3 regions of the Amycolatopsis sp. NPDC004378 genome follow, and region 2 is predicted to be linked to each of the others. Evidence: riboswitches for the same ligand, from Rfam matches in the RefSeq annotation. Region 2 holds a riboswitch; each other region holds the start of a gene.
What was found. Region 2 has a riboswitch for S-adenosylmethionine ahead of ACWEN0_RS03050 (methionine ABC transporter ATP-binding protein). Riboswitches for the same ligand answer to the same signal wherever they lie in the genome.
Positions count from the first base shown of each region.

Region 1: it holds a riboswitch for S-adenosylmethionine, as region 2 does, so the genes downstream of both, thrC (threonine synthase) here and ACWEN0_RS03050 (methionine ABC transporter ATP-binding protein) in region 2, are expected to answer to the same signal.
Region 3: it holds a riboswitch for S-adenosylmethionine, as region 2 does, so the genes downstream of both, ACWEN0_RS34760 (aminotransferase class V-fold PLP-dependent enzyme) here and ACWEN0_RS03050 (methionine ABC transporter ATP-binding protein) in region 2, are expected to answer to the same signal.

Region 1 is NZ_JBSGDR010000009.1:175,447-185,141, reverse strand. It holds gene lepA (translation elongation factor 4) at 1-1,658, opposite strand, end outside; gene ACWEN0_RS26105 (class I SAM-dependent methyltransferase) at 1,774-2,394, shown strand; gene ACWEN0_RS26100 (VOC family protein) at 2,391-2,765, opposite strand; gene ACWEN0_RS26095 (DMT family transporter) at 2,789-3,652, opposite strand; gene rpsT (30S ribosomal protein S20) at 3,983-4,243, shown strand; gene holA (DNA polymerase III subunit delta) at 4,310-5,290, opposite strand; SAM riboswitch class I at 5,427-5,560, shown strand; gene thrC (threonine synthase) at 5,574-6,839, shown strand; gene ACWEN0_RS26075 (ComEC/Rec2 family competence protein) at 6,963-9,335, opposite strand; gene ACWEN0_RS26070 (helix-hairpin-helix domain-containing protein) at 9,332-9,695, opposite strand, start outside.
Region 2 is NZ_JBSGDR010000001.1:610,105-619,799, forward strand. It holds gene ACWEN0_RS03015 (50S ribosomal protein L25/general stress protein Ctc) at 176-787, shown strand; gene pth (aminoacyl-tRNA hydrolase) at 797-1,390, shown strand; gene ACWEN0_RS03025 (DivIVA domain-containing protein) at 1,412-1,726, shown strand; gene ACWEN0_RS03030 (DivIVA domain-containing protein) at 1,895-2,251, shown strand; gene ACWEN0_RS03035 (fatty acyl-AMP ligase) at 2,312-4,000, opposite strand; gene ACWEN0_RS03040 (ABC-F family ATP-binding cassette domain-containing protein) at 4,026-5,789, opposite strand; gene ACWEN0_RS03045 (4-(cytidine 5'-diphospho)-2-C-methyl-D-erythritol kinase) at 6,084-7,046, opposite strand; gene ACWEN0_RS03050 (methionine ABC transporter ATP-binding protein) at 7,116-8,129, opposite strand; SAM riboswitch class I at 8,339-8,429, opposite strand; gene rsmA (16S rRNA (adenine(1518)-N(6)/adenine(1519)-N(6))-dimethyltransferase RsmA) at 8,556-9,392, opposite strand; gene ACWEN0_RS03060 (transglycosylase family protein) at 9,592-9,695, opposite strand, start outside.
Region 3 is NZ_JBSGDR010000015.1:184,844-194,538, reverse strand. It holds gene ileS (isoleucine--tRNA ligase) at 1-1,463, shown strand, start outside; gene ACWEN0_RS34780 (penicillin-binding transpeptidase domain-containing protein) at 1,546-3,165, shown strand; gene ACWEN0_RS34775 (ArsR/SmtB family transcription factor) at 3,250-3,936, shown strand; gene ACWEN0_RS34770 (potassium/proton antiporter) at 4,034-5,512, shown strand; gene ACWEN0_RS34765 (M23 family metallopeptidase) at 5,831-6,439, shown strand; SAM riboswitch class IV at 6,546-6,660, shown strand; gene ACWEN0_RS34760 (aminotransferase class V-fold PLP-dependent enzyme) at 6,700-8,034, shown strand; gene ACWEN0_RS34755 (hypothetical protein) at 8,052-8,630, shown strand; gene ACWEN0_RS34750 (hypothetical protein) at 8,635-9,252, shown strand; gene lspA (signal peptidase II) at 9,276-9,695, shown strand, end outside.

The DNA of each region.
Region 1 (9,695 bases), on a different contig from region 2:
ATCGTTTCGCGCGCGATGATCCGCGAACCGACCGCCGCCTGGATCGGCACCTCGAACTGCTGGCGCGGGATGAGCTCGCGCAGCCGCGTCGCCATCCGGTTGCCGTAGCCGTACGCCGCGTCCTTGTGCACGATCGCCGAGAACGCGTCGACGGTTTCGCCCTGCAGCAGGATGTCCACCTTGACCAGGTCGGCGATCTGCTCGCCGGCCTCTTCGTAGTCCAGTGACGCGTAGCCGCGCGTGCGCGACTTCAGCGTGTCGAAGAAGTCGAAGATGATTTCCGCCAGCGGGATGTTGTAGCGCAGCTCGACGCGGTCCTCGGACAGGTAGTCCATGCCCAGCAACGTGCCGCGCTTCGTCTGGCAGAGCTCCATGATCGTGCCGACGAACTCCGACGGCGCCAGGATGCTGACCTTCGACACGGGCTCGTGCACCTCGGCGATCTTCAGCCCGCTCGGCCAGTCGGACGGGTTCGTCACGACGACCTCGCTGCGGTCCTCCAGGATCACGCGGTAGATGACGTTCGGCGCCGTCGAAATCAGGTCGAGGCCGAACTCGCGCTCGAGCCGGTCGCGCGTGATCTCCAGGTGCAGCAGGCCGAGGAAGCCGCAGCGGAAGCCGAAGCCCAGCGCCACCGACGTCTCCGGCTCGTAGTCGAGCGCGGCGTCGTTCAGCTGGAGCTTGTCCAGTGCCTCGCGCAGCTCGGGGTAGTCGGACCCGTCCACCGGATACAGTCCCGAGTAGACCATCGGCTTCGGCTCGCGGTAGCCCGCCAGCGCTTCCTTGGCGCCGTGGCGCTCCGACGTCACGGTGTCGCCGACCTTGGACTGCCGGACGTCCTTCACGCCGGTGATCAGGTAGCCGACCTCGCCGACGCCGAGCCCCTTGCTGGGCTTGGGTTCCGGCGAGATGATGCCGACTTCCAGCAGCTCGTGCGTGGCGCCGGTGGACATCATCTTGATCTTCTCGCGCGGCGTGATCTTGCCGTCGACGACCCGGATGTAGGTGACGACGCCGCGGTAGGTGTCGTACACGGAGTCGAAGATCATCGCGCGGGCCGGCGCGTCGGCGTCGCCCTGCGGCGCCGGGACCTGCTTCACGACCTCGTCGAGCAGCTCGGCGACGCCCATGCCGGTCTTGGCCGAGACCCGCAGGACGTCCTCCGGCTCGCAGCCGATGATGTGGGCGAGCTCACCCGCGTACTTGTCGGGGTCGGCCGAGGGCAGGTCGATCTTGTTCAGCACCGGGATGATCTGGAGGTTGTTCTCCAGCGCCAGGTACAGGTTGGCCAGCGTCTGGGCCTCGATCCCCTGCGCGGCGTCGACCAGCAGGATCGCGCCTTCGCACGCCTCCAGGGCCCGGGAGACCTCGTAGGTGAAGTCCACGTGGCCGGGGGTGTCGATCATGTGCAGGACGTGGTCCTGGCCGTCGACCTGCCACGGCAGCCGGACGTTCTGCGCCTTGATCGTGATCCCGCGCTCGCGCTCGATGTCCATCCGGTCGAGGTACTGGGCGCGCATCGCCCGCTCTTCCACGACGCCGGTGAGCTGCAGCATGCGGTCGGCCAGGGTGGACTTGCCGTGGTCGATGTGCGCGATGATGCAGAAGTTCCGGATCAGCTCCGGCGGCGTGAAGGTGGTGTCGGCGAACGTCGTCACTCGAATGAGTCCTCGGAAAGTCGGGGATGGCCACCTCTATGTTCCCATGGCCCTCCGGGTGCGGGTGGGGGTCATCCCCGATGCGGGGTTCGGAGATCCGTGGTGCCCTCGAAGGATGAGCACTTCGCCCCAGCCGGCACCCCCTCCCCAGCCGGAGACCAGCGGCTTCGCCCGCGTTCTCGACCGTGCGTTCGGTCACCCCTCCGGACCGCTCGGCCGCCTCGGCGGCTGGGTGATGGCGCGGGGCAACGCCGCCACCGAACACCGCGTCGTCGACCTCGCGAAGATCGAACCGGACGAGACCGCGCTCGTCGTCGGGCCCGGCCCGGGCGTCGGCCTGGCGGCCGCGGCCCGGCTGGCCGGGCGCACGATCGGCGTCGACCCCTCCCCCGAGATGCTCGGGCTCTGCCACGAGCGCTGCGGCGAGACCGTCGAGCTGCGCGAGGGCTCGGCCGCGCGCACCGGCGAGCCCGACGCCTCCGTCGACGTCGTGCTGACCGTGAACAACGTGATGCTCTGGGACGACCGCGCGGCCGGGTTCGCCGAGCTGTTCCGGGTGCTGCGCCCCGGCGGGCGGCTGCTGCTGTCCGCGCACGAGAAGTGGCTGCCGGTGAGCAGGCACGTGCTGGCCGACGAAGCCGCCGAAGCGGGCTTCGCCGACCTCCAGACCTGGACCTGGGACCCGCCCGGCTTCGCCGCGCTCGCCGCGCAGCTGCGCGCCGTCAAGCCCGCCTAGCGGGTGTCCGTGCGGATCGGGTGGCCCTCCGGCACCTCGATCAGCACGATGCGCGTGCCGTCCGGGTCGGCGATCCAGGCCTCGTCGAGGCCCCAGGGCTCCCGCTGGGCGTCCCGCACGGGTTCCAGGCCCTTCGCCGCGAGGTCAGCCATGGTCCCGGCGAGGTCCCGGACCTGCAGCCAGAGCACCAGGTCGGGCGACGCGCCCGTCTCGCCCCGGCCCGAGACCTCCAGGGAGCCGTGGCCGAGGAAGAACACGGTGCCGCCGGGGAACTCGCGCTCCACGGCGAGGCCCAGGGTGTCGCGGTAGAACGCCGTCGTCGCCTCGACGTCACGCGGGCGGATCAGCAGCCGGCTCTTCAGGACTTCCATCCGACCATGCCTACCGGACGGGCTCAGGCGGCCGCAATCGCGGCGATGCCGGTCAGCACGATCACGGACCCGGTGAGCCGCCGCACGGCGTCGCTCTCGCCCAGCACCAGCCAGGCGGCGAGGCCGCCGAGCACGATGCTCAGCTCCCGGGCGGGCGCGACGAGGCTGACGGGCGCCATCGTGAGCGCGAACAGCACGAGGATGTACGCGACCGGCGAGAGCACCGCGACCAGCAGCACCTCGCGGCGGTGTTCGCGCCAGACCCGGGTCACCTCGGCCCGGTCGGCCAGCGCGCCGGGCACCAGCAGCACGCTCTGCAGCACCGAGCCGAGCCCGAAGTAGACGACCGGCGGCACGCGGAGCCCGGTCACCGAGTGCGCGTCCCAGAGCGTGTAGCCGGCGATCACGGCCCCGGTCAGGAGGCCGTAGAAGATCCCGGCCTTGACCGCCTGGGGGTCGCCCGCCTTGCGGCCGGTGCTGATCACCAGCACCCCGGCGATCACCAGGAACGCGCCGACCAGGCCGAGCCATCCCGGCCGCTCGCCGAGCACCAGGACGGCGGCGAGCACCGAGAGCAGCGGCCCGGTACCGCGGGCGACCGGGTAGACGACGGAAAGGTCGCCGACGCGGTACCCGCGCTGCAGCACGACGCCGTAGGCGATGTGCAGCACCGACGTCACCACGGCGGCCACCAGCCAGCTCCACTGTGGACGTTCCGGCTCGACCACCAGCAGCACGGCCGTGACCGGCAGGAGGAGCACGGCGGAAACCGTGTAGTAGAGCCAGACGAACTGGGTGCCGCCGGAGGAGATCCGCTTGGCGGCGAGGTTCCACGCGGCGTGCACGACGGCCGCGACGAGGACGAAGGACAGAGCAGTGGCGTTCACGGGACCCCTTCGGGTTTTCGCGCGCGCGAAAACCGGGTCCTCCAGGCTTTTGCCCCGTCAGATGAACGACCGGCCGTCCGGGCCCGCCGATGGTGCCGCTCGGACCAGACCCGCCGGTCCTGGTTGTGTGGTGCGGGGAGCGCGGACCGGCGACGGAACCCTAGGCACTGACTCCGCCCCACCGTACTCCCGGTTCCGGACGCGCGCGGCGCGGCTGTTAAAGTGGTCGCTCGCTGCCCGTGCGGCATTCCGTCATGGAGGAAACCCGCTTCCGAGCGGGGCCACAGGAGCGCGGCGGCGAATCTCACCGAGTGAAACAGGAGTTGCCCTATGGCCAACATCAAGTCGCAGATCAAGCGCATCACGACGAACGAGAAGGCGCGTCAGCGCAACCAGGCGATCCGGTCCTCGGTGAAGACCGCGATCCGCAAGGTCCGCGAAGCCGCCGAGGCCGGCGACAAGGCAAAGGCCGTCGAGCTGCAGCGCGACGCCGCCCAGAAGCTGGACAAGGCCGTCTCGAAGGGCGTCATCCACGCCAACCAGGCCGCCAACAAGAAGTCGGCGCTGGCGAAGCGCGTCAACGCGCTCTGAGCCGCTTGATTTCTGGGAAAGCCCCGGCTCCGGCCGGGGCTTTTTCATGCCCGGACACGCACGTCGTCACCGATCGCCCTTGGCGGCCGCCACCTCCAGCACGGCTCGCTCCAACGCGTAGCCCGGGTCCGCCGCCACCCCCTTGACCTCGGCGTTCAGCCTCGCCACCACGCGCATCGCCGTCGCCAGGCCGTCGGGGTTCCAGCCGCGCGACTGGCCCTGCGCCTTGCGGATCTTCCACGGCGGCATGCCCAGCTCGCCCGCCAGCTGATTCGGGTTGCCCCGCCCCGCGCCGGACACGCGGGCGATCGTGCGGACCGCGTCGGCCAGCGCGTCGGCCACCAGGACGTGCGGGACGCCCAGCTGCATCGCCCAGCGCAGCGACTCCAGCGCCGCCGAGCGGTCGCCGCCGACCGCCTTCTCCGCGACCGCGAACCCGGTCACGTCGGCGCGGCCGCGGTGGTAGCGGCGGACCGCGTCGGCGTCGACCGTCCCGCCCGTGTCGGCCACCAGCTGACCGGCCGCCGAGGAGAGTTCCCGCAGGTCGGAGCCCACGGCGTCGATCAGCGCGGCCACCCCGGCCGGGTCGATCTTGCCGCCCGCCCGGCGCACCTCGTGCCGCACGAACTGCTCGCGCTCGGCCGGCTTGGTCAGCTTCGGGCACTCGGTGACCTCGGCGCCGGCCTTCTTGAGCGCGGCCGGCAGCGACTTGCCCGCCTTGCTGCGGCCCCCGCCGGTGTGCACGACGACCAGCACGACACCGTCCGCCGGGTCCTTCAGGTACGACGCGACGGCGTCGGCCAGCTCCTGCGAGATGTCCTGCGCCGACTCCAGGACGATCACACGGCCTTCGCTGAACAGCGACGGGCTGACCAGTTCGGCGAGCTCGGGCGCTGTGAGTTCGGACACCCGGACGCGGGTCAGCTCGGCCGTCGCGTCGACGGCGCGGGCGGCGCCGAGCGTCTCGCGGACGGCCCGCTCGATCAGCAGTTCTTCCTCGCCGAGCACCAGGTGCAGCGGGGCCGGGGCGGTGGCTTGCGCGGTCACGGACGAATCCTCTCACTTGCTCCTTCGTGCCCCCGCTCCGGTGATGTCGGGCGGCCACCATGGCACAGCGTGACCGCCATGTCGTACGGTGTCCTCGAGGCGGCGCGCTGACTCGCGCGCACCGACAACCGAATACCGCTCATCCAGAGGGGCAGAGGGAACGGCCCGACGAAGCCCCGGCAACCGGCGTACAGCCCGTCATCCCGCGATCGCGGGGTAGCTGACGACCACGGTGCCAATTCCGGCCCGCTTCGGCGGGGCAGATGAGGAAAGGAACCTCGCGATGACCGCCACCCTCGGAACGACCTCCACCACGAAGACCCCGGATCTCGGTCCCGCCGTCGAACTGGTGTCGAAGGAAGAGGGACACCGGCAGCCGCTCGCCCCCGAGTTCGTCTCCGCCGAGGACTTCTCGCCGCTCGAGGTCGCCTACGACTTCGGCCGCGTCCGCCGTGAGGACATCGAGGCCGGCCCCAAGAACATCTGGCGCTACAAGAAGCTCCTCCCGGTGCCGTCCAACGTCGAAGAGATCCCGAACACCGAGCCCGGCGCGACCCGCCTCATCCGCGCCGACCGGCTCGCGAAGGAGCTCGGCCTCAAGCGCGTGTGGGTCAAGGACGACACCGGCAACCCGACGCACTCCTTCAAGGACCGCGTCGTCGCCGTCGCCCTGGCCGCGGCGCGCGAGTTCGGGTTCGAGGTGCTCGCGTGTCCGTCGACCGGCAACCTGGCCAACGCGACGGCCGCCGCCGCGGCCCGCGCGGGCTGGCGGTCGGTCGTGCTGATCCCGAAGACCCTCGAGCGCGCCAAGATCCTCACCACCGCGGTGTACGACGGCGACCTGATCGCCGTCGACGGCAACTACGACGACGTCAACCGCCTCGCCACCGAGCTGGCCGGCGAGCACCCGAAGTGGGCGTTCGTGAACGTGAACGTCCGGCCGTACTACTCGGAAGGCTCGAAGACGCTGGCCTTCGAGGTCGCCGAGCAGCTCGGCTGGCGCATCCCGCCGCAGATCGTCGTGCCGATCGCCTCCGGTTCGCAGCTGACCAAGGTGGACAAGGGTTTCCGCGAGCTGGGCCAGCTCGGTCTCGTCGACGCCAGCCCGTACAAGGTGTTCGGCGCCCAGGCCACGGGCTGCTCGCCGGTGTCGACGGCGTTCCGCGAGGGCCACGACGTGGTCCAGCCGGTGAAGCCGGACACGATCGCCCGTTCGCTGGCGATCGGCAACCCGGCCGACGGCCCGTACGTGCTCGACATCGTCAACCGCACCGGCGGCGCGATCGAGGACGTCACCGACGAAGAGGTCGTCGAGGGCATCCGCCTGCTGGCCCGCACCGAGGGCATCTTCACCGAGACGGCCGGCGGGGTCACCGTTGCCACGGCGAAGAAGCTGGTCGAGACGGGCAAGCTGGACCCGGACGCCGAGACGGTCCTCCTCATCACCGGCGACGGCCTCAAGACCCTCGACGCGGTCGAGAACCACATCGGCCCGAAGGCGACCGTGCCCCCGTCGGCCAAGGCCGTGAACGAGGCCCTCGGCTACTGACGTCCGCCGCCGGGGCGAGCCCGCGTGCCCGCCCCGGCGCCATGGCCTCCTTCCGTTCGCGCGGTGGGCGGTTCATCGGCCGGGGTGCTCCTCGCCCGGCCACGCTCCCGGTGGCCGCCGGGATCACCGGCGCGGCGGACCGCGTGGCTCGCCCCGGCGGACGATCGCCGGGCCCGCGACCACCGCCGTGTCGCCGTCCAGGTCGGTCCGGGTGACCAGGGCGCCCAGCCCCGTCAGGCTGTCCATTGTGGACTTGCTCGGGTGGCCGTACGTGTTGCCCGCGCCCACGCTGACCAACGCCATCCGCGGGGCCACCGCCGCGAGGAACGACGGCAGCGAGTAGCGCGAACCGTGGTGGGGCACCTTCAACACCTCCGCTTTCAGGTCGCCGACGTCGGCCAAGAGGTCCGCCTGCGCCGCCAGTTCGACGTCGCCGGTCAGGAGCACCCGGCCCGCCGGGGTTTCCGCGCGCAGGACCACCGAGCTGTTGTTGATCGTGGTGCCGTCCTGCTGACCGGCCGAGCGGGCCGGGACGTAACGCGGGCCGAGCACGTCGAGCGAAAGCCCGGGCCACGCCAGCTTCTCCCCCGGGCTCAGCTCCACCAGGGGCACTGCTTGCCGCTCCGCCTCCGCCGCCACCTGGCGCCACGCCCACTCCGGCGCCCGCCCGGGGCCGACGGCGACACCGCCCACCGCCCGGCCGTCGAAGACCGACGCGAGCCCGCCGATGTGGTCCGCGTGCAGGTGGCTCAGCACCAGCAGCGGGATCCGGTCGACGGCCAGCCGCTGCAGGCATTCGTCGACCGGCCCCGGTTCGGGCCCGGTGTCCACGACGACCGCCCGCCCGGGCTCGGCGGTCGCCAGCACGACCGCGTCGCCCTGGCCGACGTCGCACTCGACCATCGCCCAGTTCCGCGGGGGCCACGCCGGCGCGAGCACCCGGACCGGCACGAACACCAGCAGGGCGCCGACCACCAGCACGGCCATCGCCAGCCGCACGCGACGACGCCGGGCCGCCAGGACCAGCACCGCGAGGACGGCGGCGGCGAGCAGCCCACCTGACCAGCCACCCGGCCACGGCACGACCGCGCCGGGCGCCCGGGCACCGTGACGCGCCACCGTGATCAGCCACTCGGCCTCCGGACCGGCCAGGTGCACCAAGACCTTCCCGGCGCCCGGCCACCAGGGACCGGTGACCGTGGCCAGCACGCCGAGCACCGTCACCGGCGCCACCACGGGCGCGGCGAGGACGTTCGTCAGCACCGACACCAGGCTCACCGAACCCGCCATGCCCGCGATGACCGGCGCCGTCACCAGGAACGCCGCCAGCGGGATCGCCAGCCCTTCGGCGAACCCGGGTGGGACGCCGCGGCGGACCAGCGCGCCGGCCCAGCGGGGCGCGAGCAGGACCAGCCCGGCGGTGGCGAACACCGAGAGCGCGAACCCGAAGTCCGTCGCCATGGCGGGATCCGCCACCACGAGCACGCACACCGCGAACGCCAGCGCGGGCAACGCCGAACCCCGCCGTCCCAGCGCCAGCGCCAGCAGGGCGACCGCCGCCATCACCCCGGCCCGCAGCACGCTCGGTTCCGGGCCGACCAGCACGAGGAACCCGGCCAGGCACACGCCGGCGGCGACCGCCGACAGCCTGGGGCCGAGCCGCAGCAGGCGCAGCAGGAGCAGGACGGCTCCGCACGCCACGGCGAGGTTTCCCCCGCTGACCGCGGTCAGGTGGGCGAGTCCCGCGGTGACGAACTCCTGCTCGACCCGCGGCGACAACGCGCTCGTGTCGCCCAGGACCAGTCCCGGTATCAGGCCGGCGGGTTCGTCCGGCAGGACCTGGCACAGGTCGTGGAGACCGGCGCGCAGGCCGGCCGCCGCCCGCTGCCACCACGGCGCCGGGCCGGGCTCCCCCGGCGGGCCGCGGACGGACAGCACCGCGACGGTCAGGTCCGCACCGCGCGGCGGCAGCAGCATGCCGGTGGCCGTCACGTCCTGGCCCGGCACGAGGGCCGCCCACTGCGCGACCGGTGCCAGCAGCAGGACGCGCCCGGACGACGAGACCGGCCGGCCGTCGACCGCCGCCGTGCGGACGTCGGCGGCCAGCACCACCGACCGGGCACCCGCCTGCTGATCGGCGTACCCCGCGCTGCGCACGGGTTTCGGGCGTTCGGTGACGACGACCCGCAAGGCCGCCGGCAGCCCGTCGCCGGTCGCGGCGCGCAGGTCGTCTGCCTGCGCGCCGCGGATCCGCCAGGCGACCGGACCGGCGGCGACGAGCCCCAGCACGAGCAGTGCCGCCGCCGCACCGAGCACTCGCGGCCGCCCCCGCGCTCGCCAGAGCACCAGCCCGGCGAGCACCGCCGAGACCAGGCCGACGGCGACCGCCGTCCACCAGCCCAGCAGCAGGCCGCCCAGGGCCGCGAGCCAGCAGGTCAGCGCCGCTGGGACCAGGCGCATGTCCTGGCGGGTGTCGATCGGGGGAAGGGTGCTCATCCGACCGTCACCTGCCCACGGAGTTTCTCGAACTTGCTTTCCCCGATCCCGGAGACTTCGCGCAGTTGCTCGACTTTCGTGAAGCCGCCGTGGTCGGTGCGCCACTGGACGATCCGCTGGGCCGTCACCTCGCCGACGCCCGGCAGCGTGTCCAGCTGGTCCGCGCTGGCCGCGTTGAGGTCGACCTTGCCGGCCGCCGGGGCGCCGCCCGGGCCGGCGGGTGGTGCCGGTGCCGGGATCCCGACCGCGAGCTGTTCGCCGTCGGTCACCCGGCGGGCGAGGTTCAGCGCGTTCAGGTCCGCGCCGGGTTCGGCGCCGCCGACCGCCCGCAGCACGTCCGCGACGCGGGCGCCCTGGGGG
Region 2 (9,695 bases):
TTGTCTCGGCGAGGCGGGGCCCTTCTGGGGTGCCCGGCGTGATCGACGCGGCGGCTCGAGTAGCCCCCGTCGTCGTGCACGCCCGGAAACTCGCCGCCGAACGCAACCGCCTGAGAAGAAAACACCGGCCATCCCCGCCGCCGCATGCTGTCTTGATTTGAAGGAGTGCCACACCGTGTCCGAGGTACGTCTGTCCGTCGAGCCGCGCACCGAGTTCGGCAAGGGCGCCGCGCGTCGCACGCGTCGCGCCGGCAAGATCCCCGCCGTCCTGTACGGCCACGGCTCGGACCCGCGGCACTTCGCGCTGCCGGCCATCGAGTTCGCCCGCGTCGTCCGCGAGAACGGCTCCAACGCCGTCATCACGCTGGACCTGGAGGGCAACAGCGAGCTGGCCCTCACCAAGACCATCGTCGTGCACCCGCTGAAGAACTACATCGAGCACGTCGACCTGCTGGTCGTCAAGCGCGGCGAGAAGGTCACCGTCGACGTCCCGGTCGTCGTCTCCGGCACCCCGGCCCCGGGCACCCTGGTCAACCAGGACCTCGACGCCATCCAGATCGAGGTCGAGGCGCTGCACATCCCCGACCAGGTCGAGGTCTCCGTCGAGGGCGCCGAGCTGGGCACCCAGATCACCGCCGCCGACGTCGCCCTGCCGAAGGGCGCGACGCTGGTCACCGACGGCGAGGCCCTGATCGTGGCCATCGCCGAGCCGCAGCGCGAGGAGCTGCCGGAGGACGAGGCCGCGGCTTCGACCGAGGGTGAAGAGTCCGCCGAAGCGGCCGAATAACATCTCCGCATGACCGAAGACCTCCCCGGGGCCGGCGAGCTGATCCTGCTCGCCGGCCTCGGCAATCCCGGGCCCCAGTACGCCGGGAACCGGCACAACGTCGGGTTCATGGTGCTGGACGAGCTCGCCGCGCGGATCGGCGGCAGGTTCAAGGCGCACAAGACCGGTGGCGAGGTCCTCGAAGGCCGGCTGGGCGGCCGCCGCGTGGTGCTCGTGAAGCCGCGGTCCTACATGAACCTCTCCGGCGGGCCGGTGGTCGGCGCGGCGCGGTTCTACAAGGTGCCGCCGTCCGGCGTGGTGGTGGTGCACGACGAGCTGGACGTCGACTTCGGCGCGCTGAAGCTGAAGTTCGGCGGCGGCGACAACGGCCACAACGGACTCCGCTCGATCACCAAGTCGCTGGGCACCCGCGACTACTACCGGGTCCGGTTCGGCATCGGCCGCCCGCCCGGCCGCCAGGACCCGGCGGACTTCGTGCTGAAGGACTTCTCGACGGTCGAGCGCAAGGAGCTCCCGTTCGAGGTGGACCGCTGCGCGGACGCGACGGAGGCGCTGGTCGGCACCGGCCTCGCGGCCGCGCAGAACGCCTTCCATGCGGGCTGACATCGGTGGCAAGGTGAAGCCATGACCCCTGACGAAGTCCGGGCGATCGCGTTCGGCAAACCCCGGTTCGGCCGGCGCGGCTACAACGAGGACGAGGTCGACGCGTTCCTCGACCTGATCGCGGAAGCACTGTCCGGGCGGAACATCCTCACGCCCGACGACATCCACTACGTCGACTTCACGATCATGCCGGTCGGCATGCGCAGCTACGACCAGGCCCAGGTCGACCTGTTCCTGGACGAGGCCGAGGCCGCGCTGGTGGCGCTGCGGAACCCGCGGCCGGCGGCCGAGGAGCCGCGGCCGCAGGGCCCGCGGAAGTGGTTCGGCCGCACCTGACGCTGTGAGACCGGCCACACAGCGCTGCGTAGTCCCGGCTCACTCACAGGCGGACGGCGACCGCCCGTCGGGGTGAGCTTCGGGCTTCAACCCTTCCGGGGGAGCCCGTCCGCGGGTTAGGACGGTGTACGGCAGTTCGCACCGCTCAACCCCGAATCGGAGAGTTGCATGTCGTTCACCGCCGAAGACCTCGCCGAGGTCACCTTCGGTAACGCCCCGATCGGCCGCCGTGGCTACGCGAAGCACGAGGTCGACGAGTTCGTCCGGCGCGTCGCCAAGACGATCGCCGAGGAGGACGACCTGACCGCCGCCGAAGTCCACCACGTGATGTTCGCGAAGCCGCTGATCGGCAAGCGCGGCTACGACGAACGCGAGGTCGACGAGTTCCTCGACAAGGTGGAAGACCAGCTCGCCGCCCGCACGGGTCACGCCCCGGACCTCCCGGGCGCCCGCACGGCGTCGGAAGCCACTTCCGAGCGCGCCACCCCGCCCACGCTCCGCGCCGAACGCCTCCAACAGCGCTAAGACGCCGCCTTCCCGTGGAAGTGCCGCCTCCCGGTGGGCACTTCCACGGGAAAGCGACCGTCAGGCGTCGGCGTTCCGCTTGATCTTGTCCGCGAACTGCTGGGCCGTCGCCGCGCGCTTGACCTTGCCCGACGGTGTCTTCGGCAGGCTCCCGGCCGGCAGCACGACCACCGCGTACGGGCGCATGTCCACCGCGTCGCGCACGCGCGCCGCAACCTGCTTCATCAGGTTCTTCTCGGCCTCGGCGTCGCCCGCCAGCTTCGACTCGACGACCACCGCGAATCGCTCGCGGCGGCTGCCCGCGTCCAGCCGGACCGCCACCGCGTTGCCCGCGCGGACGCCTTCGACCGACGTCGCCGCGCGCTCGATGTCCGTCGGGTACAGGTTCCGGCCGCCCATGATGATGACGTCCTTGCGGCGGCCGCAGATGACGATCTGGCCGTCCACCAGGTAGCCGAGGTCGCCGGTGTTCAGCCAGCCGTGCTCGTCCTGGGTGGCGACCGGGCCGTCCATGGTCAGGTAGCCCGGCGTCACGGCCTCGCCGCGCAGCCGGATCTCGCCGACCCGGCGGTCGCCGACCCGGGCGCCCGCCTCGTCGACGATCTCGGCCTCGAGCCCGTCCAGGGGACGGCCGAGCACCGCGAACGACCGGACGTCGTCGGTGCCGCGCCGGGGGTCGCCCTCGGGCACCGGCACGGCGCGGTTGTCCGCCTCCAGCGCGTCCGCTTCGACGATGTCGAGCGTCAGCCCGGTGAACAGCGGCGCGAACGACACCGCGAGCGTCGCCTCCGCCATGCCGTAGGCCGGGAAAACGCATTCCGCCGGCATCTTGAACCGGGCGCCGGCGTCCACAAAGGTCTGGACGGCCGTCTCGTCGATGGGCTCGGCGCCGTTCAGCGCGATGCGCAGTTTCGAGAGGTCGTAGGCGTTGTCGTCGTCGACGCGGGCCATCCGGCGCCCGACGATCGCGTACGCGAAGTTCGGCGCCGCCGTCGTGGTGCCGCCGTACTTGGTGATCAGCTCGGGCCAGATCAACGGCCCCGAAAGGAACTCGACCGGCGTGATCTTGACCAGCTCGACGCCGAACGTCATCGGCACGGTCAGGAAACCGACCATCCCCATGTCGTGGAACGTCGGCAGCCACGACACCATCACGTCGGTGTCGAAGTCGAACTCCGCGCGGTCGACCATGGCCTTGACGTTGGAGTACAGGTTCCCGTAGGTGATCCGCACGGCCTTGGGGTCGGCGGTCGAACCGCTGGTCAGCTGCAGCAGCGCGGTGTCGCCCTCGTCGGTCGCGACGACGCCGTCGAGGGGCTCGCCCGCGGCGAGGCCGGTGATGAGCCGGAAACCGATGCCCTTCTCTTCCAGCACCGGCGCCAGCTGGTCGAACGGCTCGCCCAGCAGCACCAGGTCGGACCCGATCATCCCGAGCACGCGCACGGTGTCTTCGGCCCACTCGGCGAGATCGGTGCGCGGGGTCGGCTGGTGCAGCATGGTGACGCTGCCGCCGGCCAGCCAGACGGCCTGCACGGTCGGCGCGATCAGCACCGGCGCCGCGGCCAGCACCGCGACGGCACCCCCGCGCTCGAACCCGCCCGCGACGAGCCCGCCGGCGATCCGCCGGGCCTCCTCGTGCACCTCGGCCCAGGTCCGCCGGACCGGCTCCTTCGGCTCCCCGGTGACCATGCCCCGCTGCTGACCCCGCCCCGTCGCGGTGGCGACGAGCGTGTCCACGAACCTGCTCATGGCGCAGACATTACTGGCAGCGGTGTCACTCGAGCAGTTCGGACGTCTCCAGCCACCGGCCTTCGACGTCCTCGATCTCGCCCTGGACACCCTTCAGCTCGGCGTTGAGCTCCATCAGCTTCGCCGGGTCCGTCGCCGCTTCCAGGAGCGCCGCGTGGAGCTTCTCCTCCTTGGCGTGCAGCTGGTCGAGCTTGCGCTCCAGCCGGCCGAGCTCCTTCTGCGCCGCGCGCAGGTCGGCAGCCGACTTCTTCGCCTCCACCTTCGCGGCCGTCGGCGCGGCCGCCGCCGGTTCCTTGGCCAGCGCGCGGCGGTTCAGGTACTCCTCGATGCCGCCCGGGAGGTGGGTGATCCGGCCGTCGCCGAAGAGCGCGACGATCGTGTCGCAGACGCGTTCCACCAGGTAGCGGTCGTGCGAGACGACGACCATCGTGCCCGGCCAGCCGTCGAGGAGGTCCTCCAGCTGCTGCAGGGTGTCGATGTCCAGGTCGTTCGTCGGCTCGTCGAGGAGCAGGACGTTCGGCTCGGCCATCAGCAGCCGGCACAGCTGCAGCCGGCGCCGCTCGCCGCCGGAGAGGTCCTCGACCGGCGTCCACTGGCGGGCCTGCGGGAAGCCGAGCTTCTCGCCCAGCTGCGACGCCGTCATCTCCTGCTTGCCGAACACGACGCGCCCGGCCACCTGCTCGATCGCCTGCAGCACGCGCAGGTCGCCGGGCAGGTCGTCGAGCTCCTGGCGCAGGTGCGCGAGCGCGACCGTCTTGCCCTGGATCCGGCGGCCCGTCGCGCCCTCGACGTCCCCGCCGAGCAGCTTCAGCAGCGACGTCTTGCCGGAGCCGTTGACGCCGACCAGGCCGATCCGGTCGCCCGGGCCGATGCGCCAGGTGACGTGGTCGAGCAGCGTCCGGTCGCCGACCCGGTAGGTCGTGTCCTCCAGCTCCAGCACGGTCTTGCCGAGCCGCCGCTTCGCGAACGCCTGCAGCTCGACGGAATCGCGCGGCGGCGGGACGTCGGCGATCAGCGCTTCGGCCGCTTCGACGCGGTAGCGCGGCTTCGACGAGCGCGCCTGCGGGCCGCGGCGCAGCCAGGCCAGCTCCTTGCGGGCCAGGTTCTGCCGCTTCTCCTCGGCCGTCGCGGCCAGCCGCGCGCGCTCGGCGCGGGCGAAGATCCAGTCGGCGTAACCGCCTTCGTACTGCTCGACGCGGCCGTTCGCGACCTCCCACGTCAGCGTCGCGACGGTGTCGAGGAACCACCGGTCGTGCGTGACGACCACGACCGCGATCCGGCGGGAGAGGAGGTGGTCGGCGAGCCACCGGACACCTTCGACGTCCAGGTGGTTGGTCGGCTCGTCGAGCACGACGAGGTCGAGCTCGCCGGTCAGCGCGGCGGCCAGGGAGACGCGGCGCCGCTCACCGCCGGAGAGGTTCGCGGTCGGCGTGTCCAGCCCGATCGCGGTGATGCCAAGCCCGTCCACAATGGACCGCACGCGCGCGTCGGCGGCCCATTCGTGCTCGGCGCCGTAGCGTTCGAGGACGACGTCGCCGACCGTGCTGCCGTCCGGCAGTTCCGTGCGCTGGGTGACCACGGCCATCCGCAGGTCGCGAACATGGCTCACCCGCCCGGAATCCGGCTCGGTCAGTCCGGAAAGGACTTCCAGGAGCGTGGTCTTGCCACCACCGTTGAGGCCGACGACGCCGATGCGCTGCCCGGCCGCGACGCCGAGCGAAACACCGTCCAGGAGCGGGCGAACCCCGTAGGACTTGCTCACCGCCTCCAGGTTGACCAGGTTGGGCATCCGCTCAGCCGATCCTCTCTACGATGACGAACCGGACCAGGTCCGCTCCAAGGTGATTGCGGACTTTCCCCGCACGGAATGCTTTGGCGGCACCGGCAGCACGCCTGCCTCGAGCCGGTGAGTCCACTGAGGACATGGGACGGTCTCGCGGCTGATCGCCATTCCCGACAACGCGCCATCGACCGGCTCGTATTCCCGCGCGGGCTTCGCCGGTGGTCGACGTCTTCTCCCCACGCAGGATGGCCGCGATGAGCTTGTCCCGCAACGGGCCGGGGAACGCGAACTCCGCCTTCTTCATGCGTGCACCCGCGGTGGCATCGGGCGCGGCGCGTCGTCGCCGCCGACCACGCGGGCGCCGGGGACCGGGCCGTGCGCTACGCGGACGGTCCGGCACACGCCCGCGCCCGACAGCTCCGCGGCGACCTCCACCGCCGACTGGGCGTCCTCGCAGAGGAACGCGCAGGTCGGGCCGGATCCGGAGACCGTGCCGGCGAGCGCGCCCGCGTTGACGCCGGCCCGCAGCGTCCGGCGCAGCCCCGGCCGCAGCGAAACCGCGGCCGCCTGGAGGTCGTTGCCCAGCAGCAGCGCCAGCTGCCGCGGGTCGCCGGAGGCCAGCGCCTCGACGACCGGCGTGTGCGAGCCGATCCGCGGCGGGTTGCCCTCGGCACGCAGGCGGTCGAGCTCGCCGAACACCTTCGGCGTCGACAGGCCGCGCTGGTCGAAGGCCAGCACCCAGTGGAAGGTGTGCCGCGACAGCACCGGGACCAGCTGCTCACCGCGTCCGGTGCCCAGCGCCGTGCCGCCGTAGAGCGCGAACGGGACGTCGCTGCCCAGCCCGGCCGCGATCTCGGCGAGCTCGTCGCGCGTGACGTCGAGGTTCCACAGGCTCGCCAGCCCCACGAGGGTCGCCGCCGCGTCGGCGCTGCCACCCGCCATGCCGCCCGCCACGGGGATGCCCTTGCGCAGCACCACCCGGACCTTCGGGTCGCCGGTGCGCCCGACGTGCGCGGACAGCGCTTCGACCGCCCGCCAGGCCAGGTTTTCCGGGCCGGTCGGGACCGTGCCTTCGCCTTCGCCGTAGATCTCCAGGCCCGGCTCGTCGGTGACGGCGACGGTCACCTCGTCGGTCAGCGACAGGGCCTGGAACACGGTGACCAGCTCGTGGTAACCGTCTTCGCGCAGGTCGTCGACCGAAAGGTGCAGGTTGACCTTGGCCGGGACCCGGACGGTGACTGGGGGCGGAACTACGGCGAGCACCCGACCAGCCTACGTGCCCGCGAAAACGCCCCGATGCGAAGTGCGCATCGGGGCGTCATCGGGACGGGGTCAGGCCGCGGCGACGCCCTGCGGGCCGCGCGCGGTGTGCGTGACGTGGCCGCCGCGCTCGGCGACCCAGGCCAGCGCCGCGTCGGCCCGCTCGCCGCGGACGCCGAGGCGGAACCGGCCGACCGGGGTGTCGCCGATGCGGGTCAGGCCGCCACCGATGGTGGCGAACTCGACGTCGAAGCGGCCCGCGGCCTCGGGCAGCAGCGCGCCGACCGACGCGAAGCCGACCAGCACGACGTCGGCCGAGCGGTCGTAGCGCGAGGTCTGCGCGCGAGTGGTCTCGATGGCCGGCAGCAGCGCCTGCGCGGTGCGGCTGCCCGGGTCCGCGATCAGGTCGAGGACCGTCCCGCGCTCGATGACCGTGCCGTCCTCGAGCACCGCGACGTCGTCGCAGACCCGGCGGACCACGCCGGCGTCCGGCGTCGTGACGACGACGGTGGTGCCCAGCTCGGAGCGGGCGCGGTCGAGCACGGTGAGCACCGCGCCGGCCTCCTCCGGGTCGATCCCGGCGGTCGGGTCGTCGGCGAGCAGCACGGCGGGGGCCGCCGCGAGCGCCTTCGCGACCGCTACCCGGCGGAGCTGCCCGGCGGACAGCTCGCCGGGACGCTGCGCCGCGCGCTGCGTCAGGCCGACGAGGTCGAGCAGCGAGCCGACCCGGCTGCGGCGCTGCGGGCCGTCGACGCCGAGCTGCTCGAGCGGGGACGCGATGTTGCCGGCGATGGTGCGCTCGGCGATCAGCTCCGGCTTCGTCGAGACGACGCCGAGCTGACGGCGGATTTCGCGGAGGCGGCGGCCGTCGAGCGTGCCGGTGTTGAGGCCGTCGAGGCGGACGACGCCGCGGTCCGGCCGCTCCTGCAGCGCGATGCAGCGGGCGAGGACGGACTTGCCCGACCCGGCGGGACCGACCACGCCGAACAGCGAGCCGGCCTGCACGTCGACGCTCACGTCGCGCAGGGCCAGCACCGAATTTCCGTTGGTGGCAAAGGACTTGGACAGGTTTTCGACGGTGATCACGAAGGCTCCAGAAAACGGGGCGCGCTCACTCGGAGGCGCCCGGCCGCAAGCAGAGTCCGTCCGTTATGGACGGTGCGTGAAGAAGAGGTGGACCGGCTGGGACGAGCTCAGTGGGAGCGTCGACATGCGGTCACGGAGCGGCGGCCTTCGTCGACTACGCGACGCCTGGTCAGGAGCAGGGGGCGGGCTACCCTCTTCATCGGAAACGGCCTCCATCGGTCCTGGCGGTAGCACCTGCCCTGTGGAGGGTGGTTGCTGCGACTTCGGCGAGCCAGGTCTCTCAGTCGCTCGGGATGGACGTACTGAGTAAAACCGATCCCGCGGAGCGAAAGCAAGCCCGTTGGCCCAGATCACACGAGTGGAGGTGTCCGAATCGCGAGATCGCACGCCAGGAGGCGTATTTTCCCCGTCTCTACTGTGGACGTGCTAACGCGCGGCGGCGAGCCTCGCGAAGTCGTGCACGTCCAGCTGCTCACCACGGGTCTTCGGGTCGATCCCGGCGGCCGTCAGCAGCTCGCCGGCCCGCTCGGCCGAGCCCGCCCAGCCCGCGAGCGCGGCGCGGAGCGTCTTCCTGCGTTGTGAGAAAGCGGCGTCGACGAGGCCGAAGAGCCGATCGCGGTCGTCCGACGCCGGAGCGTCACCGCGTTCGAAGGCGACGAGCGCGGAGTCGACGTTCGGCACCGGCCAGAACACCGAGCGTGGCACGGCGGCGACCTTGCGTGCCGGGCCGTACCAGGCGAGCTTGACGCTGGGCACGCCGTAGATCCGGCTGCCGGGGCCGGCGGCCATCCGGTCGGCGACCTCGGTCTGGACCATGACGAGCCCGGACTTGAGCGAGGGCACCTCGGCGAGCAGGTGCAGCACGACCGGGACGGCGACGTTGTAGGGCAGGTTGGCGACGAGCGCGGTCGGCTCCCCCAGCTGTTCGCGGGTGACGCGCAGTGCGTCGGCCCCGACGACCTGCAGCCGTTCCACGGCCTCGGGCCCCCGCTCGGCGACGGTCTTCGGCAGCCGCTCGGCGAGCACGGGGTCGATCTCGACGGCGACGACCCGCGCGCCGGTGGCGAGCAGCCCGAGCGTCAGCGACCCGAGCCCGGGCCCGACCTCGAGCACGACGTCCCCCTCGCCGACGCCGGCGAGTTCGACGATCCGCCGCACGGTGTTGGGATCGTGCACGAAGTTCTGCCCGAGCTTCTTGGTCGGCCGCACGTCGAGCTCGGCCGCCAGCCCCCGGATCTCGGCAGGTCCCAGCAGTTCAACCACCGGCCGAGCCTACCGGCGGGGCATCACCCGTGATTGAGCAGGCATCACCCGTGATTGGACGGGCATCACCGTGATGCCCCCGCAGTCACGCGTGATGCCCCTCGGCACACGCGTGATGCCCTCCCGATCACGGGTGATGCCTTTTGGTGCACGCGAAACGGCCCTCACCTCGGGAGGTGAGGGCCGTTCGGTGAGACTGTCAGGCCTTCTTGCCGCAGACCGGCCAGGCGCTGTAGCTGCCGCCACGGGCGGCCTTGACCTTCTCCGCGATCGCGATCTGCTGCTCGCGCGAAGCCTGGCTCG
Region 3 (9,695 bases), on a different contig from region 2:
TCGAGAACGCCGACTGGTTCGAGCACCACTACCCGAGCGACTTCATCGTCGAGTACATCGGGCAGACCCGCGGCTGGTTCTACCTGCTGCACGTGCTCGCGACGGCGCTGTTCGACCGGCCGGCGTTCCGCACCTGCGTCTCGCACGGCATCGTGCTGGGCTCCGACGGCGCGAAGATGTCCAAGTCGCTGCGCAACTACCCGGACGTCAACGAGGTCTTCGAGCGCGACGGCTCCGACGCCATGCGCTGGTACCTGATGGCGAGCCCGATCCTGCGCGGCGGCAACCTGGTCGTCACCGACAAGGGCATCCGCGACGCCGTCCGCCAGGCCGTGCTGCCGCTGTGGAACTCGTACTACTTCCTGGCCCTGTATGCGAACGCCGAGGGCGTGGACGGCAAGTGGCGCACGGATTCGCCGAACGTGCTCGACCGGTACGTGCTGGCGAAGACGCACGAGCTCGTCACCGACGTCGAGTACGCGATGGACCACTACGACGTCGCGGGCGCGTGCCAGACCGTGCGGGACTTCCTCGAGGTCCTCACGAACTGGTACGTCCGGCGCTCGCGCGACCGCTTCTGGGCGGGCGACCGGGACGCGATCGACACGCTGCACACCGTGCTCGAGGTGACGTCGCGGGTCGCGGCGCCGCTGCTGCCGCTGACCACGGAGGTCGTCTGGCGCGGGCTCACCGGCGGCCGTTCGGTGCACCTGACCGACTGGCCGAACGCGAACGACCTGCCCGCGGACGCGGCGCTGGTCACCGCGATGGACCGGGTGCGGCAGGTGGCGTCGTCGGCGCTGTCGCTGCGGAAGGCGAACAAGCTGCGCGTGCGGCTGCCGCTGTCGTCGCTGGTCGTGGCGGCCGAGGACGCCGAGTCCCTGGCGCCCTTCGCCGACATCCTGCGCGACGAGGTCAACGTCAAGGCGGTCGAGCTGACCACCGACGTCGCCGCGCACGGCGGGTTCGAGGTCGCGGTCAACGCCCGCGCCGCCGGCCCGCGCCTGGGCAAGGACGTCCAGACCGTGATCAAGGCCGTCAAGGCGGGCGACTGGTCGTTCCAGGGCGGCGCCGTGGTCGCGGCCGGGATCGCGCTGCGCGAAGGCGAGTTCGAGCGGCGGCTGGTCGCCAAGGGCGGCGGCGCGGCGGCGGAACTGCCCGGCGGGTCCGGGCTGGTGCTCATCGACACCGAGGTGACGCCGGAACTCGCGGCCGAAGGCCTGGTCCGCGACCTGGTCCGGGTCGTGCAGCAGGCCCGCCGCGACGCCGGGCTGGACGTGGCCGACCGGATCTCGCTGACCGTCGACGCGCCCGCCGAGGTCGTCGACGCGGCCCGGACGCACCAGGAGTTCCTGGCGTCGGAGACGCTGGCGACGTCGGTGACCTACGGCCCGGTGGACGGCGGGTCCGCCGGCACGGTCGGCGACGGCACGAAGGTCACCGTCTCGGTCGAAAAGGCCTGACTGCCGGAGGTGGCCAGTATGGTGTGAACCGACTGGCCACCTCCGTTGGCGGGTGGCGTGCTTTGGGGGAGGGGTACGCGAAATGAGTCCTGCCGGCAGACGGGGGATCCTGATCGGCGGCGCGCTGCTGGTCGTCGTGGTCGTGGTGGCGGCGTTCTTCGTGCTGAACGGCGGGTCGTCGCCCGAGGCGGCCGCCGGGGCCACGAGCGTCGAGAGCCCGGGGGCCATCGACCCGCATTCGGCGATCACCGAATACCTGCAGGACGTGTCCGAGAACAACCCCGACGCGGCGGGCCGGCTGACCGACGACAACGCCGCGGCCGCCGTCGCCCTGCGGGATGCGCGCAACACGCTCAACCCGTCGTCGGTGACGGCCAAGCTGACCGTGCTGCAGCCGACGCCGGCCGGGGCGAAGACGACCGGCGGGACGTTCGCCGTGTCGTGGTCGCTCAAGGGCGGTCCGTGGGCCTACGACGTTCCGTTCCAGCTGGTCCAGGCCGACGGCAAGTGGCTGGTCCACTGGGCACCTTCGCTGCTGCACCCGAAACTGGAGGCCGGGCAGCGGCTGGTGGTCAGCACGGCGGTGCGGGACACGACGGCCGTCGTCGACCGCGACGGCAAGCCGTTGCTCATCAGCGGGGCCGGCGGCACGCGCCCGGTCGAGGGCGATCCCGCGCCGCTGCTGCGGTCCGCGCTCACCGGGCAGGTCACGGCCGCGGCGGGCACCGGGTTCGCCGTCGAGCGCGTCGACACGAGCGGAAAGAGCCTCGAGACGCTCTTCGGGAAGGCTGCCGCGGGCGAGGCCAAGCCGCTGACGTCGAGCCTGAGCCTGGCCGCGCAGAACGCGGCGCAGAAAGCGGTCGACGGCTACCGAGGCTCGGCCATGGTGGTCGCGCTCGACACGGGTTCGGGGGACATCTTGGCCGTCGCGCAGAACGCGGCCGCCGGGAACCAGCCGAAGGCGCTCAACGGCCTGTACGAGCCGGGCTCGTCGTTCAAGATCGCGACGTCGGTGGCGGCGATCCAGCAGAGCGGACTGACGTCGGCGTCGCCGGTCGACTGCCCGGGTGTCGCGACGATCGGCACGCGGACGGTCAAGAACGAAGGCTTCGAGCTGGGCGCGACGAACCTGCAGACGGCGTTCGCGCGGTCCTGCAACACGACGTTCGGCCGGCTCGCGCTGGCCCTGCCCGCCGACGGGCTGGTGAAGGCGGCGAACGAGCTGGGGCTCAACGCCGACTACGACATCCCGGGCATCCCCACCGAGCTGGGCAAGGTCGAGCCCGCGGCGAGCAAGGACGAGCAGGTCGAGGACGGGTTCGGCCAGGGCCGCATCCAGGCCAGCTGCCTCGGTGGCGCCGTGATGGCGGCGACGGTCGCGTCCGGCAGGGCGATCACGCCGCGGCTGTGGCACGACCTGGAAACGCAGGTCGTCAAGGGGTACTCGCCGCCGCCCGCGTCGGTGCTCGGCGAAGTCCGGAAGATGATGCGCGCGGTGGTGCAGAGCGGGACCGGGCGTGGCGCCGCGAGCGCGGGCGACGTGTTCGGCAAGACGGGCACGGCCCAGTTCGGCGACGGGTCGAACGCCACGGGCTGGTTCGTCGGCTACCGCGGGAACGTCGCCTTCGCGGTGGTCCTGGAGAACTCGAACGACTCGGGTCCGGCGGTCACCCTGGCCGCCCAGTTCCTCAAGGCCCTCTGAAGTCTCCGCACCGGCGGCGCTTTCCCGGGAAAGGGCCGTGTCGGTTCGGCCGTGGGCGAAGCGTGGCCGTCGTACCGTGGGCGCATGGAGACGATCGCTCTCGCCGAGGTGGCCGCGGTGCTCGCCGACCCGAGCCGCGCCACCATGTGCCTCGCCCTGCTCGACGGGCGGGCGTGGACCGTCGGCGAGCTGGCCAAGGCGGCCGGGATCGCCCTCTCCACGGCCAGTGAGCACGTCACCCGGCTGGTCGACGCCGGGTTCGTCGCGCGGGTGAAGCAGGGCCGGGCCAGTTACGTCCGGATCGCCGACCCGCGCGTGGCCGAGCTGATCGAGCACCTGGCCCAGCACGCCGAGCACCGGCCGGTGACCGGGCTGAAGTCGTCGCTGCGGGTGAAGCGGCTCGGCTTCGCGCGGACCTGCTACGACCACCTCGCCGGCTCGCTCGGCGTCGCCGTCCGCGACGGCATGCTCGCGACCGGCCTGGTCGACACCGCCGACGGGCTGACGCTGACCGCGCGCGGCCGCGAAGTGCTGGCCGGTCTCGGCGTGCCGGTCGCCGCCGGGCCGCGGCGGCCGCTGCTGCGCGACTGTCTGGATTGGACGGAACGCCGAGACCACCTCGCCGGGGCGGTGCCCGCGGCCCTGCTCGAGCGGGCGGTCGACGCGGGCTGGGTCGGCCGGGACGGCCACCGCGCGGTCAAGGTCCTGCCGGCCGCCGCCCGGCCGTTCGCCGCTCTCGGTGTCGATCTCGACGCGCTGAGTGCGCCTTAACACACCGGTTGTCCGACTCGCGGCAGCGGTACACGAACGAGTTAACCCACCCGCTTCACTATTCTGAGTGCCCCACGGCACTCGGGAGGGAGGCGGCATGGACCAGCTTCCGGTCCTGCTCGGCGTCGGCGGCGTCGTGCTCCTCGCCTCCGTGCTCGCCGTGCGCGTCTCGATCCGGCTCGGCCTGCCCTCGCTGCTGCTGTACCTCGCGATCGGCGTCGTGCTCGGCGAAGCCGGCTTCGGCATCCGGTTCGACAACCCCGGCCTGACCCAGTCGCTCGGGCTCGCCGCGCTCGTCATGATCCTCGCCGAAGGCGGGCTGACCACGCGGTGGTCGGCCGTGAAACCCGCGCTGGGCCTCGGCATCGCACTGTCCACAGTGGCCGTCGCGGTGAGCGTCGCGGTCACCGGCGCGGCCCTGCACTGGCTGCTCGGCCTGGACTGGCGGTTCGCCCTGCTGTGGGGCGCCGTGCTCGCCTCGACCGACGCGGCCGCGGTGTTCTCCGTGCTGCGCACCGCCGGGATCGGGAAACGCCTGGTCGGCGCGCTGGAGCTGGAGTCCGGCATCAACGACGCACCGGCGTACATCGCCGTCGTCGTGCTCGCCGCCGGCACCACTGTGGACTGGACGCTGCCGCTGCTGGTGGTCTACGAGCTCGCGGCGGGCCTGGCCATCGGGCTCGGGTTCGGCTGGCTGGGTGGCATCGCGCTGCGCCGGGCCGCGCTGCCGGCGACCGGCCTCTACCCGCTGGCCACCGTCGCGGTGTGCGTCGTGGCGTACTCCTCCGGCCAGCTGCTGCACGCGTCCGGGCTGCTCGCCACCTACGTCGCCGCGCTGGTGCTGGGCAATTCGCGGCTGCCGCACCGCTCGGACACGCTGTCGTTCGCCGAAGGCCTCGGCTGGCTGGCGCAGATCGGGCTGTTCGTGCTGCTCGGGCTGTTCGCCTCGCCCGGCCGGCTGTTCGAGACGATCGTGCCGGGCCTGGTCGCCGGGGCCGTCGTGCTGCTGCTGGCGCGGCCGATCTCCGTCGTGCTCTCGGTGCTGCCGTTCCGGCTGCCGTGGCGGGAACAGGCGTTCCTGTCGTGGGCCGGGCTGCGCGGCGCGGTCCCGATCGTGCTCGCGATGATCCCGCTGTCGGAGGGGGTGCCCGGCGCGCAACGGCTGGTCGACGCGGTGTTCGTGCTGGTCATCGTGCTGACGCTGGTGCAGGGCGCGACGCTCGGGCCGCTCGGGCGCCGGCTCGGGCTGGCCAAGAAGTCCGAGGCGCACGAGATCGAGGTCGACTCCGCGCCGCTGGACGAGCTGGGTGCCGAGCTGCTGCAGGTCCGCATCCAGCCCGGGTCGAAGCTGCACGGCGTGTACCTGTCCGAGCTGCGCCTGCCGACCGGCGCGACGGTCAGCCTGGTCGTGCGCGAAGGCGCCGGCTTCACCCCGCAGAAGACCAGCCGGCTGCAGGAGAACGACCAGCTGCTGGTGGTCACGACGAGCGGCGTCCGCGACGCCGCCGAGCGCCGGATCCGCGCGGTGGACCGCGCCGGCCGCCTGGCCCGCTGGAAGGGCGAGTCGGGCCGTTAGCCCGTTCGTGGTCGCCCCCGCGGCGTGACCGGTCGGACGACTTCGTGCCGACCCCCCAATCACACGTGATGCCCCTCCAATCACGCGTGATGCCCGCCCCGTCACGCGTGATGCCGTTTTCGGCAGGGCAAGGCCGTGAACAGCGCTTGTCCGGTCCTTGTCCGGTCTCGGTGCCGACCTGGTGATCTTTTCCCGCAAGGGTGAGGGGCGCCTCACGAAAATCTCACGCGATCTTCCCAGTGATCCAACCTTTGGCCTACTGTGCGCTCGATCGGGTTAGTTCGAATGGGTGAGCGTTAGGCCAAAGGAGTACGCAGGGTGACGAAACTGCATGTTCGCGGGGCGCTCCTCGTCGCCGCCGTCACGACCGCCCTCGGGCTCGTCTCGGCGCCGGCCGCGACCGCCGAAGTCGCGCCGTTCCCCGCGCTCGCCCTGCCGTTCAAGGCCGGTCAGCAGGTCTACTCCGCCGGTATCCACTCCGACGACGGCAGCACCGGCGTCGAGAACGCCATCGACTTCAGCCCGGCCGACCGGACCGTCCGCGCGCCGCTCGCCGGCACCGTCCGCCTGCAGCACTGCGCGGGTGGCGACTGGGTGACCATCGACCACGCCGGCGGCTGGCGGACCGGGTACTACCACATGGAAGGCATCAAGGTCAGCGACGGCGAGCACGTCGAGGCCGGCGCCGTGCTCGGGTCGACCGGCAACGCGCTGCCCTGCGGCGGCAGCAGCACCGGTGCCCACGTGCACTTCACGCTCTGGACCCTGCCGGACGCCTCGGCGGCGGCCCACGGCGAGCCCGTCGACGGCAAGACCATCGGCGGGTGGCTGTTCACCGCGGGTGCCGAGCAGTACGCGGGCACCGCGACGCACCTCTCCGACCATGCGGTCACGCAGCTGCCGGGGCACTTCCGCGCGAAGCTCTGACCAGCGCGAACGACGCGGGAAACACCCGGCGTCGGCTGTGAGCGGCGTCTCAGAATGTGAGCCGGGGGTTGGCCGCCGGGCGCGTTCTCGGTTACCTTCTGTGCCAGGTCATGAGTGCCAGCGCGAAGCCCCGGCTTGCTGGCCGGCAACCCTCCTACCGCGGTGGGGTGCCCCGGGTGAAGACCGGGCCGGTCGCGTCGTGCGACGGGCAAGCGCGGGCCCCTCGCCGGGGTCCCCCGGACCGCCGAGGAGGCACCCCGATGACTCTCGCCCTCGACCGCACCACCGCGATCACCCCTGCCGTGCAAGGCATCCCGGCCGTCGCCGGCGCCGCGCTGCGGGTCCCGCTCGTCACCGGGGACACCATCGGCTACGCCAACCTCGACCACGCCGCGAGCGCCCCGTGCCTCGACGCCGTCCGCGCCAAGGTCGACGAGTTCCTGCCCTGGTACGCCAGCGTCCACCGCGGCGCCGGCTTCGCGTCGCAGGTCTCCACCAAGCTCTACGAACGCACTCGCGACGTCCTGCGCCGCTTCGTCGACGCCCGCCGGACGGACACGGTCGTGTTCACCCGCAACACCACCGACTCGTTCAACCTGCTCGCGCGCAGCCTTCCCCGCCACACCACGGTGATCGTGTTCGACACCGAGCACCACGCCGCGCTGCTGCCGTGGCAGGGCCCGAACGTCCGGCGGATCCCGACCCCGCGCACGCGTCTCGCCGCGGTGTCCGCTGTGGACGAAGCGCTCGCGGACGCGCCGCAGGGGCCGCGGCTGGTCGTCGTCACCGGAGCGTCCAATGTGACCGGTGAGCTGCTCCCGGTCGCCGAAATCGCCGCCGTGGCAAGGAAGCACGGCGCCCGCGTCGCGCTCGACGCCGCCCAGCTCGCCCCGCACCGGCGGATCTCCGTCAAGGACCTGGACGTCGACTACGTCGCCATCTCCGGCCACAAGCTGTACGCGCCCTTCGGGGCGGGCGCGCTGATCGGCCGCGCCGACTGGCTGCGCGCCGCCCGGCCGTACCTCGCCGGCGGCGGCGCGACGAAGCTCGTCACCGAAGACGCGGTGGTCTGGAACACCGGTCCGGAGCGCCACGAAGCGGGCTCGCCGAACACCGTCGGCGTGTACGCGCTCGGCGTCGCGTGCGAAACCCTCAGCGAGAACTGGGACGCCGTCGTGGCGCACGAACAGGCCCTGCTTTCCCGGCTGCGCAAGGGACTCGAGGGTATCCCGGGCTGCGCCGAGCTGCGCCTGTTCGACGCGCCGGTCGACCGCGTCGGTACGGTCAGCTTCGTCGTCGACGGCTTCGACCCGGGCTGGCTGGCGGCCGTGCTGTCGGCCGAGTACGGCATCGGCGTGCGCGACGGCGCGTTCTGCGCCCACATCGCGGCGAAGCGCCTCATCGGCGTCACCGGCGGGGAGGGGCAGCAGGCGGTCCGCGTCAGCCTCGGGCTGGGCAGCACCGAGGAGCACGTCGACCGCGTTGTGCTGGCCCTGCGCCAGATCGTCGCGCGCGGCGCCCGCTGGGAGTACGCGAAGGTGGACGGCCGCTGGGCCCCGGTCGGCGACCCGCGGGAGCTGCCGCCCTTCTGCTGAGGCGCTAACCTAGGCGGATGGGGCGAGGGCGGTACTGGTTTCCGGTGGCGTTGCTGGGGTTCGCGCAGGTCGGCATGGTGGCGGCACAGCTGCTGGCCCGCCGCAGCCCGGCCGAGTGGCAGTCCCCCGACGTCTTGCTCCGCCCGCAACCGGCCGGGTACGGCGCCCTGCAGTTCCTCACCCAGGATCCGCTGTTCACCCCCGGGCCGGGGCTGCCGGCCGGGCCGGCGTGGCAGGTCGCGCTCGGCGTGGCGGTGCTCGGCACGGCCGTCTGGTACGCGGTCGTCCTGCGGCCCGTCCGCACCGGGTGGTTCGTCCTCGGCACGGCCGGCGCGCTGCTCGCCGTCCCGCTGCTCGACCTGGTCGGGTCGTGGCAGTTCCGGCTCGCCGACGGGCTGCGCGGACCGCTGCTGGCCACGCTCGGTCTGCTGGTGCTCGCCGCGTACGAGCGCAGCCTGCTCGTCCTGCTCACCGCGGTCGCGTTCGCGGTGCTCGCGGTGGTGCTGTCGGCGGACCTGGCGGGTGCGCTGCTGTCGGCGGCGGTGCTGATTGCCGCCGCCTTCGCCGCCGTGCTCCGGCCCCGGGCGATACCCTGACCCGATGGGGGATGTCCGACGGTCCTGGTTCCCGGTGGCCGCACTGGGTTTCGCGCTGCTGGTCATGGTGGTCGTCGAGCTGGTGCCGGAGACCCCGGTGACCGGCTCGTTCGTCTCCTTGCACGCGGTCCCGATGACCCCGGACAACCAGCTGTACGGCACCGGCGGCGTCGGCGGGACCGGGCTGTCCGCGGCCACCACTGCCACGGCCGTGCACCCGGCCGCCCTCGGCTGGCTCGCCGGGCTCGCGTCCGTCGTGCTCGTCGCGGCGGGGTGGTACTGGCTGAGCCTGCGCCGTGCCGGCACGTCCCCGCGGACCGGCCGGTTCGTGCTCGGGACGCTCGGGGCCCTGGCCGCCGTCCCCGTGCTCGACCTGGTCGGCGCGCTGCAGTTCCGGCTCGACGGCGACGTGCGCGGGCCCCTGATCGCCACGCTCGGGCTCGTCCTGCTGGCCGGGTTCGAGCGCAGCTTGCTCCTGCTGGCCGTCGCCGTGGTGTTCGCCCTGCTCACCGTCGTTTTCCTGCCTCCGGTCGCCGGTGCGCTCGCCGCCGCGGGGGTGCTCTTCGCCGTCGCGTTCGCCGCCCTTCTGCTGCGTCCCCGCGACACTGCCGGGGCGCCCTGACCAGGGCCGTGGACAATGGAGCCGTGAGCACCGAGCCCAGCCACTCCGAACCCGACACCGAACCCGACGCCGCCGAGGCGCCGCCCGAAGCCGGGCCGGAGACGCCGGAAGCCCCGGCCAAGCCCCTGCCGAAGCGCCGGGTCGGCTGGGTGTTCGCCGTCGCGGTCGTGTTCTGGGTGATCGACCTGGTGACGAAGAACCTCGTCACCGCGAACCTGGAGGGCAAGGAGCCGGTCCGCATCCTCGGCGGGCTGATCTACCTGCAGGTGATCCGCAACCCGGGTGCGGCCTTCTCGATGGCCACCGGCATGACGTGGGTGCTCGCGCTGGTCGCGCTGGCCGTCGTCATCGCGATCGTCTGGCTGTCGCGGCGGCTGCGCTCGATCGGCTGGGCCATCGGCCTCGGCCTCGTGCTCGCCGGGGCCACCGGCAACCTGACCGAC